DNA from 3 places in the Sodalis sp. RH22 genome. Region 1 is predicted to be linked to each of the others. Evidence: predicted binding sites of a transcription regulator. Region 1 holds the regulator's gene; each other region holds the start of a gene.
The links. Region 1 encodes LexA, which represses DNA repair genes until DNA is damaged. Its sites were predicted from a motif close to TNCTGTATGTACATACAGNA; they were not measured.
Positions count from the first base shown of each region.

Region 2: the regulator LexA is predicted to act here: its motif matches at 2,020-2,039, upstream of umuD (translesion error-prone DNA polymerase V autoproteolytic subunit).
Region 3: the regulator LexA is predicted to act here: its motif matches at 1,370-1,389, upstream of umuD (translesion error-prone DNA polymerase V autoproteolytic subunit).

Region 1 is NZ_CP178731.1:3,593,601-3,596,881, forward strand. Features, by position in the region: gene rcsA (transcriptional regulator RcsA) at 1-332, shown strand, start outside; gene zur (zinc uptake transcriptional repressor Zur) at 498-1,007, shown strand; gene ACL2XN_RS16335 (CsbD family protein) at 1,229-1,438, opposite strand; gene lexA (transcriptional repressor LexA) at 1,844-2,452, opposite strand; gene ACL2XN_RS16345 (diacylglycerol kinase) at 2,573-2,941, opposite strand; gene plsB (glycerol-3-phosphate 1-O-acyltransferase PlsB) at 3,067-3,281, shown strand, end outside.
Region 2 is NZ_CP178731.1:3,133,851-3,137,131, forward strand. Features, by position in the region: gene ACL2XN_RS14360 (winged helix-turn-helix transcriptional regulator) at 1-349, shown strand, start outside; gene umuC (translesion error-prone DNA polymerase V subunit UmuC) at 320-1,585, opposite strand; gene umuD (translesion error-prone DNA polymerase V autoproteolytic subunit) at 1,588-2,004, opposite strand; gene ACL2XN_RS14375 (DmsA/YnfE/YnfF family dimethyl sulfoxide reductase) at 2,355-3,281, shown strand, end outside.
Region 3 is NZ_CP178731.1:2,389,327-2,392,607, forward strand. Features, by position in the region: gene umuC (translesion error-prone DNA polymerase V subunit UmuC) at 1-924, opposite strand, end outside; gene umuD (translesion error-prone DNA polymerase V autoproteolytic subunit) at 927-1,346, opposite strand; gene ACL2XN_RS10880 (acyltransferase family protein) at 1,586-3,281, shown strand, end outside.

The sequences.
Region 1 (3,281 bases):
TTATTTTATCAAAATTTATAAAGATCAGCACATTGTTAATGATAATCCGTTACTTTATGGACACCAAAGCCTGGCGCAATGACGATTCCGCCATCGGGTTCTCTCCGCTGCGTTTTAGCAAGACCGAAGTAGAAATTTTAACCATGTGGATGTCAGGTTATGACACCATGTATATCTGTACCCAATTGCACATTAAAGAAAAAACGCTTTCTTCTCACAAAATAAATATTAAGCGGAAAACCAAGGCCAGTAATAAACAGGTGATATACCATTTAATTGCTATTGCCAACAGCGTCACAGATAGTATCAATATCCGTTATCCCGTTTGCTGAAAACCAGCGGCTCCGTTCGAACGCCACAGCTAAAGAAACCTGCCCCCGATCCCCGTCCCCTCACCCTTTTGCCGGTGACAATATGGGTTAAAACACGCCAATATTCGGCGTTTTTCCGCCTTCATGATAAGATAGAGGGCGGAAATCAGCAGTGGGGGAAACGCTATGAATACCACCGATCAGTCTCAATTGCTCAGCCAGGCTGAACAATTATGTGAGCAACGCAACGTGCGCCTGACGCCACAGCGACTTGAAGTGTTGCGCCTGATGACACAGCAGGATGGCGCGATCAGTGCTTACGACCTGCTTGATCTGCTGCGGGCGACGGAACCGCAGGCAAAGCCGCCGACAATTTACCGCGCGCTGGATTTCCTTCTGGAACAAGGTTTTATCCATAGAGTGGAATCCACTAACAGCTTTGTTCTTTGCCACCATTTTGAGCAGCCCAGTCACACCTCCGCCTTCTTTATCTGCGATCGCTGCGGCCAGGTGACTGAACAATCAACCGAAGGCATTGAAGATATTTTGCAAAAAATGGCGCAAGCCACGGGTTTCGCCATGCGCCATAATGTCGTCGAGGCACACGGATTTTGTACCTTATGCGCCGAAGTGCAAGCTTGTGACAATCCCCAGGACTGCGGACACGATCATAGCGTAGCGATAAAGAAACGCTAGCGTCCCATTTTGGCTTTTACAAGAACCCGGGAGCAAATGACGTTTATTATGGCTGAAGTGAGATAACGCGTTTGGTTAATACATTGGAGAGGCGGCAAAACAGGGGAATGCTGATAGGATCATATAAAATAGGTGGTACGTCCTTGTACCTTTGGGTAGGAACACTTAAGGAAGCCATAACCGCACAGTGAATATGCATTAGTCATGATTTCCAAAAATCATTACCAACGATATTTGTTACGTGTTTCCCAGTCCTTTACTTCCGTTTCCGCGGCTTCTTTGCCGTAACCGTAACGTTCCTGGATCTTACCGATTAACTGATCGCGTTTACCTTCAACTACCGTCAGATCATCGTCAGTAAGCTTACCCCATTGTTCTTTCATTTTACCTTTGAACTGTTTCCAATTACCGCTGGCTTCATCTTTGTTCATCGGAGTTCTCCTTGGTTATCGGTTTCTCAGTCAACATCTGCCACTCCAGGTTTTGTTAGCGCATAGCGAGGACACGTATTGCGTCCCAAAACCTGCATGTCATAAGTTAACCCTATGTCTAAAGTATAGCAGGGGATTTGGCATAAGGTTTATTCAGCAGATGATTAGACCATATTGGCAGGGTTATAAACGCCGTATGGGCTATAAGGTGAAATAAAACAGTAGGTAGAAGGTATCAGCCCGTACACCGCTAATTGTAACTAAATATAAATACCGCTAGCGGCAGCGGACGCGCCGCGGCACTTTTATGGCGGCGAACCCGCATTCCGCGTCGCCGGTTATCCGCCATAAAATTCTCGCTGACGCGGGATAAGGGATATTCAGGATGCCATGGAGCACCGTGAGTTAAATCCAGTTGCCGTTGCGGATAACGCCGACCGCTAAACCTTCGATGGACATTTCCTGCTCGCGCAAATCGACAATAATGGGCGAAAACTCGCTGTTTTCCGGTAGCAACTCAACGATGTTACCGTGTCTTTTCAGGCGTTTTACCGTGACCTCGTCATTGATTCGCGCCACCACGACCTGACCATTATGGGCATCCTGGGTTTTATGCACCGCCAGCAGATCGCCGTCCATGATGCCGATATCCTTCATGGACATGCCGCTGACACGCAGCAGGAAATCCGCGTGGGGCTTAAACAGATCGGGATCGATCTGGTAATGGCTTTCGATATGCTGTTCGGCCAGCAGGGGTTCTCCGGCGGCCACGCGGCCGATCAGCGGCAGGCCGGTTTCTTCTTCTATCAATAACCGGATGCCGCGCGAGGCGCCGGAAACGATTTCAATGGCGCCCTTGCGCGCCAGCGCCTTAAGGTGCTCTTCGGCGGCGTTAGGGGATTTAAATCCCAGACGATGCGCGATTTCCGCCCGGGTCGGCGGCATGCCGGTTTGCGCAAGATGATCGCGGATGAGGTCAAATACCTCTTGTTGTCTGGCGGTTAATGCTTTCATTCCGTCCCCTGTTTGTTTATACAGTCTTTCTGTGAGTATATACAGGTCCGCAGCAATTGAAAACCACAAGCGTTGCAAAATGTGATAAAACCCTGCCGACGACCGGCCGCGCCGGCCATTTTAAGGAATATACCGCCATAACAGCGTTATCCACACGAACAGCGCCAAAACAATGGCCAGGGTCACCGCCGCCGAGCCCAGGTCCTTCGCCCGGCCAGAAAGTGGATGCAGCTCCGGCCCGATGCGATCCACCACCGCTTCAATAGCACTATTCACGATCTCAACGATCAGCACCAGCCATACCGAACCGATCAATAAAATCCGCGCCACGGGTTCTGGCTCCAGGTAACAGGCAAGGGCAATCGCCACCACGGCAACCACCACTTCCTGGCGAAAAGCGGCTTCATGCCGCCAGGCGGCGCGATATCCTTTTATGGAATAGCCCATGGCGTTAAAGATGCGCCGAAGTCCGTTGGTTTGGTTTGCCATAATTTTGCGCGCTAAAGAAAAATTGTGCCTATATTACCGTTTCTTCTCGTTCGCATCACCACAGATCTGTCGCGCGGTTTCTGGTATTCTTGTGGCGCAATGCTAACAAGAGGCTTCACGAAGATATGTCAGGCTGGCGTACTATTTATTATACGTTGTTGAATTTACCGCTCAGGCTACTGGTGCGGAGTAAAGCCATTCCCGCCAATCCCCGGCAAGAAGCCGGCTTGGACCCGCTGCGGCCAATGATGTATGTTTTGCCCTATAACTCCAAGACGGACCTGCTCACCCTGCGCGCGCAATGTCTGCAACTTGGGTTGTCCGATCCGCTGATACCACT
Region 2 (3,281 bases), 460 kb from region 1:
GCCCTGCCCGATGCTTACCTTTGTCGAGCTGGTGGCCGGCAAATGGGCCATTCCCATCCTCTACCGGCTGATCGTTATCGACGCCCCGGTGCGTTTTGGCGAACTGCAGCGCGGGGTCTACCCCATCACGCAAAAGGAGCTGACGCGTCAGCTGCGCGCGTTTGAAACCAAGGGCCTGGTGCGGCGTACCGCGTTCGCCGAAATCCCGCCCCGGGTTGAATATCAGGTCACCGCCCTGGGTAAGACGCTGAAGGCGCCGCTACAGTCCCTGGCCGCGTGGGTCGACGCGCACCAGGAGGATTTACAGGCCGGCGCCGGCCTAGAGCGCCGCGCGGGGCAGATCGCTTAGCCGGGAGGTATAGGCCGGCGACAACATGTCGCGTTTCATTTGCCAGTCCCGGCGGATGCCCTGGCCGGCAAACCAGATTTGCCCCCGGCCCGAGCGGTTGACCTTATCCAGGGTCGCCATCAGCGCCTCGGCGTTAACGTGCGGCTTATACCGGTCGAACAGGCCGAGCTGCGCCACGCCCCGGTCATAAAAATCGCCCAGCACGACGCCGGCCTTCAGATAACGCCGATCGTCCAGCCACAGGCTATCCAGGCAGGCCGTCGCCTGGGCGATGATATCCCGGGAATCGTTAGTCGGGACGGGAATGCGGCCGGTGGCCTGGTTGGCGTAATAGATTTCGCCGGCCGCGTGCGGACTGGTGCGCACAAAGACCGCGACCTGCCGGCAAAACTGGTTTTCCCCGCGCAGTTTTTCCGCCGCGCGCGCGGCATAACTGCATACCGCCTCTCGCATATCCTGGTAACGGGTGATACGGGAACTGAAGCTGCGGCTGCAGATAATCTGCTGCTTCACCGCCGGCATTTCCTCCACCTCCAGGCAGGGTTCGCCGCGCAGCTCACGCACCGTGCGCTCCAGCACCACGCTGAAATTATTACGGATAAACGCCGGATGGGAATCCGCCAGTTGCAGCGCCGTGCCGATCCCCATCGCCCGCAGCGTTTTGCCCAGCCGGCGTCCTATGCCCCACACCTCCTCCACCGGCATCAGCGCCATCAGCTTACGCTGGCGCAGCGGCGAGGACAGATCCACCACGCCGCCGGTTTTGCTCCACTGCTTGGCGGCGTGGTTGGCAAGCTTTGCCAGCGTTTTACTGGGCGCAATACCCACCCCCGAATGCAGATGCGTGCACTGCAACAGGGTTTGCTGTACCTCGCGGCCAAACTGTTCCAGCGCCCTGCAATGGCCGACGCCGGTGAGATTGAGAAAGGCCTCGTCGATACTGTAGATCTCAACCGCCGGCGCCATGTCCTCCAGCAGGGTCATCACCCGATGCGACATATCGGCATACAGGGCATAGTTGCTGGAAAACACCGCCACGCCATGTTGTTCAAGCAGCCGGCGAATCTTGAAATAGGGCGCGGCCATAGCAACGCCAAGGCGTTTGGCGGCGGCGGAACGGGCGATAACGCAGCCGTCGTTGTTGCTCAGCACCACCACCGGGCGCCCGCGCAATTCCGGCCGGAATACGGTTTCACACGAAGCGTAGAACGAATTGATATCCACCAGCGCGTACATGGCTACAGCGCCGCATAGATGATAAACGTCACCACGCCGAAGATTTCCACCTGGCTGTCTTCGGTAATGGGAATGGGCGCGAAGGCGGGATTCATCGGCATCAGCCGCGCGCGGGGATGAAGCTGCAGGCGTTTCACGGTAAAGCCGCCGTCGACGGAGGCGATAACAATATTGCCGTGGTCGGGTTTAAGGGCGCTGTCCACCACCAGGATATCCCCTTCACGGATATTGCCCTCAATCATCGATTCACCCGTGGCGCGGACAAAATAGGTGCTGGCCGGATGGCGCACGCAGATGGCGTTGATATCCAGGCGATGTTCAACATAATCCTGCGCCGGGCTGGGGAACCCCGCAGCGACTTTATCGCCAAAAAACGGCAGCGGAACGCCGATGCCCAACGCCGCGGGATAAATCTTCATAACGGCCACTCCATATACTGTATTTACATACAGTATAGATGCGACCGGGGGAACATGTGAAGCTGGAAAAACCACGGCGGCGACAAACGGCTGATAATCATTGGATTTAAGATCACGCGTGGCTGGCGCCCATGCGCCGGCCTGGCGCCGCATATTTGTATGATAAAACGAGACGTAACTCATACTTTTGGTTCTTAAAAACCCTTTTTGTTATGCGACTTTGTTCAGGAACAAGTTTTTCCGCCTGTTTTTCGCGCATTATGCTCCCATGAATTGTAACCCCAGTAACTATCAGGCTTTATAGGATTGCGGGCTGCAACGCTTTGTGTGTGCAATGTGACGGGTGAGAGATGAAGAACAAGACATTAACCCTGCTTGGCGAAGCCGCCATCAGCCGGCGCAGCCTGGTGAAAGGCGGCGTGGCGACCGGGGGATTGCTGTTGGCCAGCAGCGCGCTGCAGCTCCCTTTCCTGTTCGCCCGGGCGGCCGTTACCCCGGCAACGACCGCGGGAACGGCCGATAAGGTGGTCTGGAGCATGTGTTCGGTTAATTGCGGCAGCCGCTGCGCGCTCAGGCTGCATGTGCGCGACGACGAGGTGTATTGGGTGGAAACCGATAACACCGGCCAGGATGAATACGGCGATCATCAGGTGCGCGCCTGCCTGCGCGGCCGCTCCATGCGCCGGCGGATGAACCATCCGGAACGGCTGAAATATCCGATGAAGCGCGTGGGCGAACGCGGCGAAGGCAAATTCCAGCGCATCAGCTGGGATGAAGCGCTGGACGCCATCGCTGATAATCTCAAGCGTATCGTCAAGGATTACGGCAACGAAGCGGTGTATATCAATTATTCCTCCGGCGCCACCGGCGCCAATTTCGCCCGCTCGTCACCGTCGGGCTCGCTTATCACCCGCCTGATGAACTGCTACGGCGGCTACCTCAATCAGTACGGTACCTATAGCACCGCCCAGATCAATGCCGCCATGCCCTACACCTACGGCAGCAACGAGGGCAACAGCACCTCGGATATCGTTAATACCAAACTGGTGGTGATGTTCGGCAACAACCCGGCGGAAACCCGCATGAGCGGCGCCGGCATTACCTACCATCTTGAGCAGGCGCGCGAGCGCTCCAACGCGCGCATGATCGTTATCGATCCGCGCTATACCGATACCGCCGCCGGGCGCGAGGATGAATGGATCCCCATTCGCCCCGGCACCGACGCGGCGCTGGTGTCGGCGATCGCCTGGGTATTGATCAGTGAAAATCTGGTGGAT
Region 3 (3,281 bases), 1.2 Mb from region 1:
GGTCGCCTGGTTGCCATAATAGGGCTCATCCACCGCAAACGGACTTGTTTTGATGAATACGGATATTTTTTTGCAGTATTGCCGCTCGCCCCTCAGTTTTTCCGCTGCGCGCTCAGCATATGCGCAGATAGCCTCCCTTACCTGTTGATAGGTGGTTGCCCGGTCACCGAATGATCGCGAACTGACTATCTCTTGCTTAGTGGGTGCGAACTCCTCCAACTGCATGCATGATTCGCCATTGAGTTCCCGGACGGTGCGCTCCAGCACAACGCTGAAATGCTTTCGGATAAATGGCGGGTGGCTGTCTGCCAACTGGAGAGCGTTATAAATCCCCATAGCATTAAGCTTCTTCGATATGCGCCGGCCAATGCCCCAAACGTCCTCTACAGGCACCAGGGCCATTAATTTTCGTTGCCTGACCGATGATGAAAGGTCTACCACTCCGCCTGTCTGTGTCCACTGTTTGGCAGCATGGTTGGCGAGTTTCGCCAGAGTTTTGGTCGGGGCAATGCCCACGCCCACGGTGAGCTTAGTGCGCTGCTTTACCCGTTCCCTGACATCGCGGCCAAACTGCTCCAGGCTCATGCAGTTGCTGACCCCCGACAAATTCATGAAAGCCTCATCAATGGAGTAAATCTCCACTGACGGGGCCATCTCTTCGAGTGTCGTCATAACCCGGTTGGACATATCAGCATACAGAGCATAGTTACTGGAAAACACATGCACGTGGTGTTTCCTGACGATGTCTTTAATCTCGAAAAAAGGGTTCCCGGTTTTGAAGCCGAGCTTCTTTGCTTCAGCCGAGCGCGCAATCACGCAGCCGTCATTGTTACTCAGGACGATGACGGGCTTACCTTTCAGATCTGGACGAAATACCGTTTCGCAGGATGCATAAAATGAGTTCACATCCGCCAGGGCAAACATGGTCAGGGTGCCGAGTGAATGATAAACGTCACTACGCCGAATATCTCGACGTTGTCCTCTAAACGGATTGGGATGGCCTGATAAGCCGTATTCATGGGTAATAGGCGTGGCGTCGGGGTGAGTTGCAGTTGCTTGACGGTAAACTCGCCGTCTACTGCCGCGATAACAATTTGCCCATGCTGTGCCGTGAGGGCGCTGTCCACGATGAGCATGTCGCCCTCGTTGATAAATCCCTCGATCATCGAATCGCCGGTCACCCGGACGAAATAGGTGGCGGCTGGATGGCTCACACATAACTGATTTAAATCTATACGGTTTTCAATGTAATCTTGGGCTGGGCTGGGAAAGCCAGCGGGCACCCGCTCCAAAAAAAGTGGGAGGGGAATTACTTCGGCAAGTTCAACGGCCCGATAAAAAATCATGTTCGCATACTCAAATGGATCATTACTGTTGTTTTGTACAGTATAAGCATGATGCCAGCAGATTGTGAAGGGCGAGTGAGGCGGTAAATCGTAGGGTGTTGAGCGGTGGGGAGATTTAGATTTGCGGGTGTGTTACTTATTTTTTTGAAACACTTCTTTACATTGATTAGCTCAAACCGCAATATGTAATTAATTTTACATTATCATTAAGATTCTTTACGGCATTTTGAGGTTTTCTTATGATTGATGCTTTAGCAACGGATACAAAAAAGCATAGAAAAGATATTGATGGACTGAGGGCAATAGCCATTTTGGTTGTTGTTTTTTTTCATGCTGGGATGTCTATATTCCCAGGTGGATTCATCGGGGTAGATGTATTTTTCGTGATTTCAGGATTTTTAATTGGAGGAATTATTTATAGTGAAGTAATGACAAATAGTTTTTCTTTTTATAACTTCTATATGAGGCGCATAAGAAGAATTGCCCCTGCCCTTATATTTATGCTAATAATTTGTTCCGCCATAGCATATTTTTACTTGTCGCCATTAGAACTAAAGGATTTTTCTTATTTTTCTATATCCACCCTACTTAGCGTGCCAAATATAGCGTTATGGCATAGATTGGATTACTTTTCGCCTAACGCCGATTTGAACCCATTATTAATGACATGGTCATTAGGAGTTGAAGAGCAGTTCTATATATTCTTGCCCATAATATTCACTTTTTTAGCAAGACGTAAAATTAACATATTAATAATTGTTTCCGCCATTACTGCAATATCATTATCAGCAAGTGTTATTATCACAAACATGTACCCATCATTTGCTTTTTTCCTTTTACCTACCCGCGCATGGGAAATGGGAGTAGGGGTAATTCTTGCTATTATATTGAAGAATAAATTAATAGATGAAGATAATTTGCGGTTCAAGAATTTATTCTTTACGACAGGGATGATTTTGCTTGGTCTGTCTGTCTTCTTTTTCGATAATAAAACTGTGTTTCCTGGATCACTTGCAATCATTCCTGTGGTTGGAACGTTTTTAATAATATTAGGAAACGGTTCATTAAGCAATATAATCCTTGGAAACAAGCTACTTACGAATATAGGCTTAGTTTCATATTCATGGTATTTGTGGCACTGGCCAATACTGTCTTTTTTTAGGATTAGTATTGAAAATGATCTATCAGTACCGGCAGCTTTGGTGATATGCGCAGTTACTTTCGCCATCTCATGCCTATCATATAAATATATTGAAAGCCCTTTCAGGTCAAACAAAAAGAAGTCTGCAAGGAAAACAGTTTTAATGTATTTAGTGAGTTGCGTTATACTATTGGTTCCTCTAATTCTAGTTTTTAATCAAAACGGAATTCCTAGTCGAGTAAATGATAATATTACTGCTTCTGAAAGCCTTAAATTAAAAAGCATGAAAGATACGTGCTTAGCTGGCTATGGGGTATCATCATTTTCTAGAGACTCTAAATGCATACCCATGGATGATTCATCTGAAGGGCTGGCCTTAATAGGTGATAGCCACGCAGCAGCATTAAGAGCCGGCATAGATATTTATGCTAAACAGAATAAATTGAAAGTATATCAGATAACAAAATCGTCCTGCCCTTTCTTAATTGGTGTGCGCAGAAATGCCACTGCTTATCCCAATCATGGATACGAGTGCTCCAAGTTTAATGAAGAAACATTAAATTTCATCATAGGCAATAAAAACATAAAAAAGGTATTCGTAGGTGGATACTGGTCTGCTGGTTTCGAAAATGAAAGCATATCCTCAGGTTATGTATCAGAGAAAAATAATAATTTAAAAGGAATTGAGGCCCTTGAATTAGGAATGTCTTCATCACTTGATAGATTGAGGGCTGCCGGAAAGGAAGTTTATATAATAAAAGATGCACCATTTATAAGTTTCAATGTTTTAGATT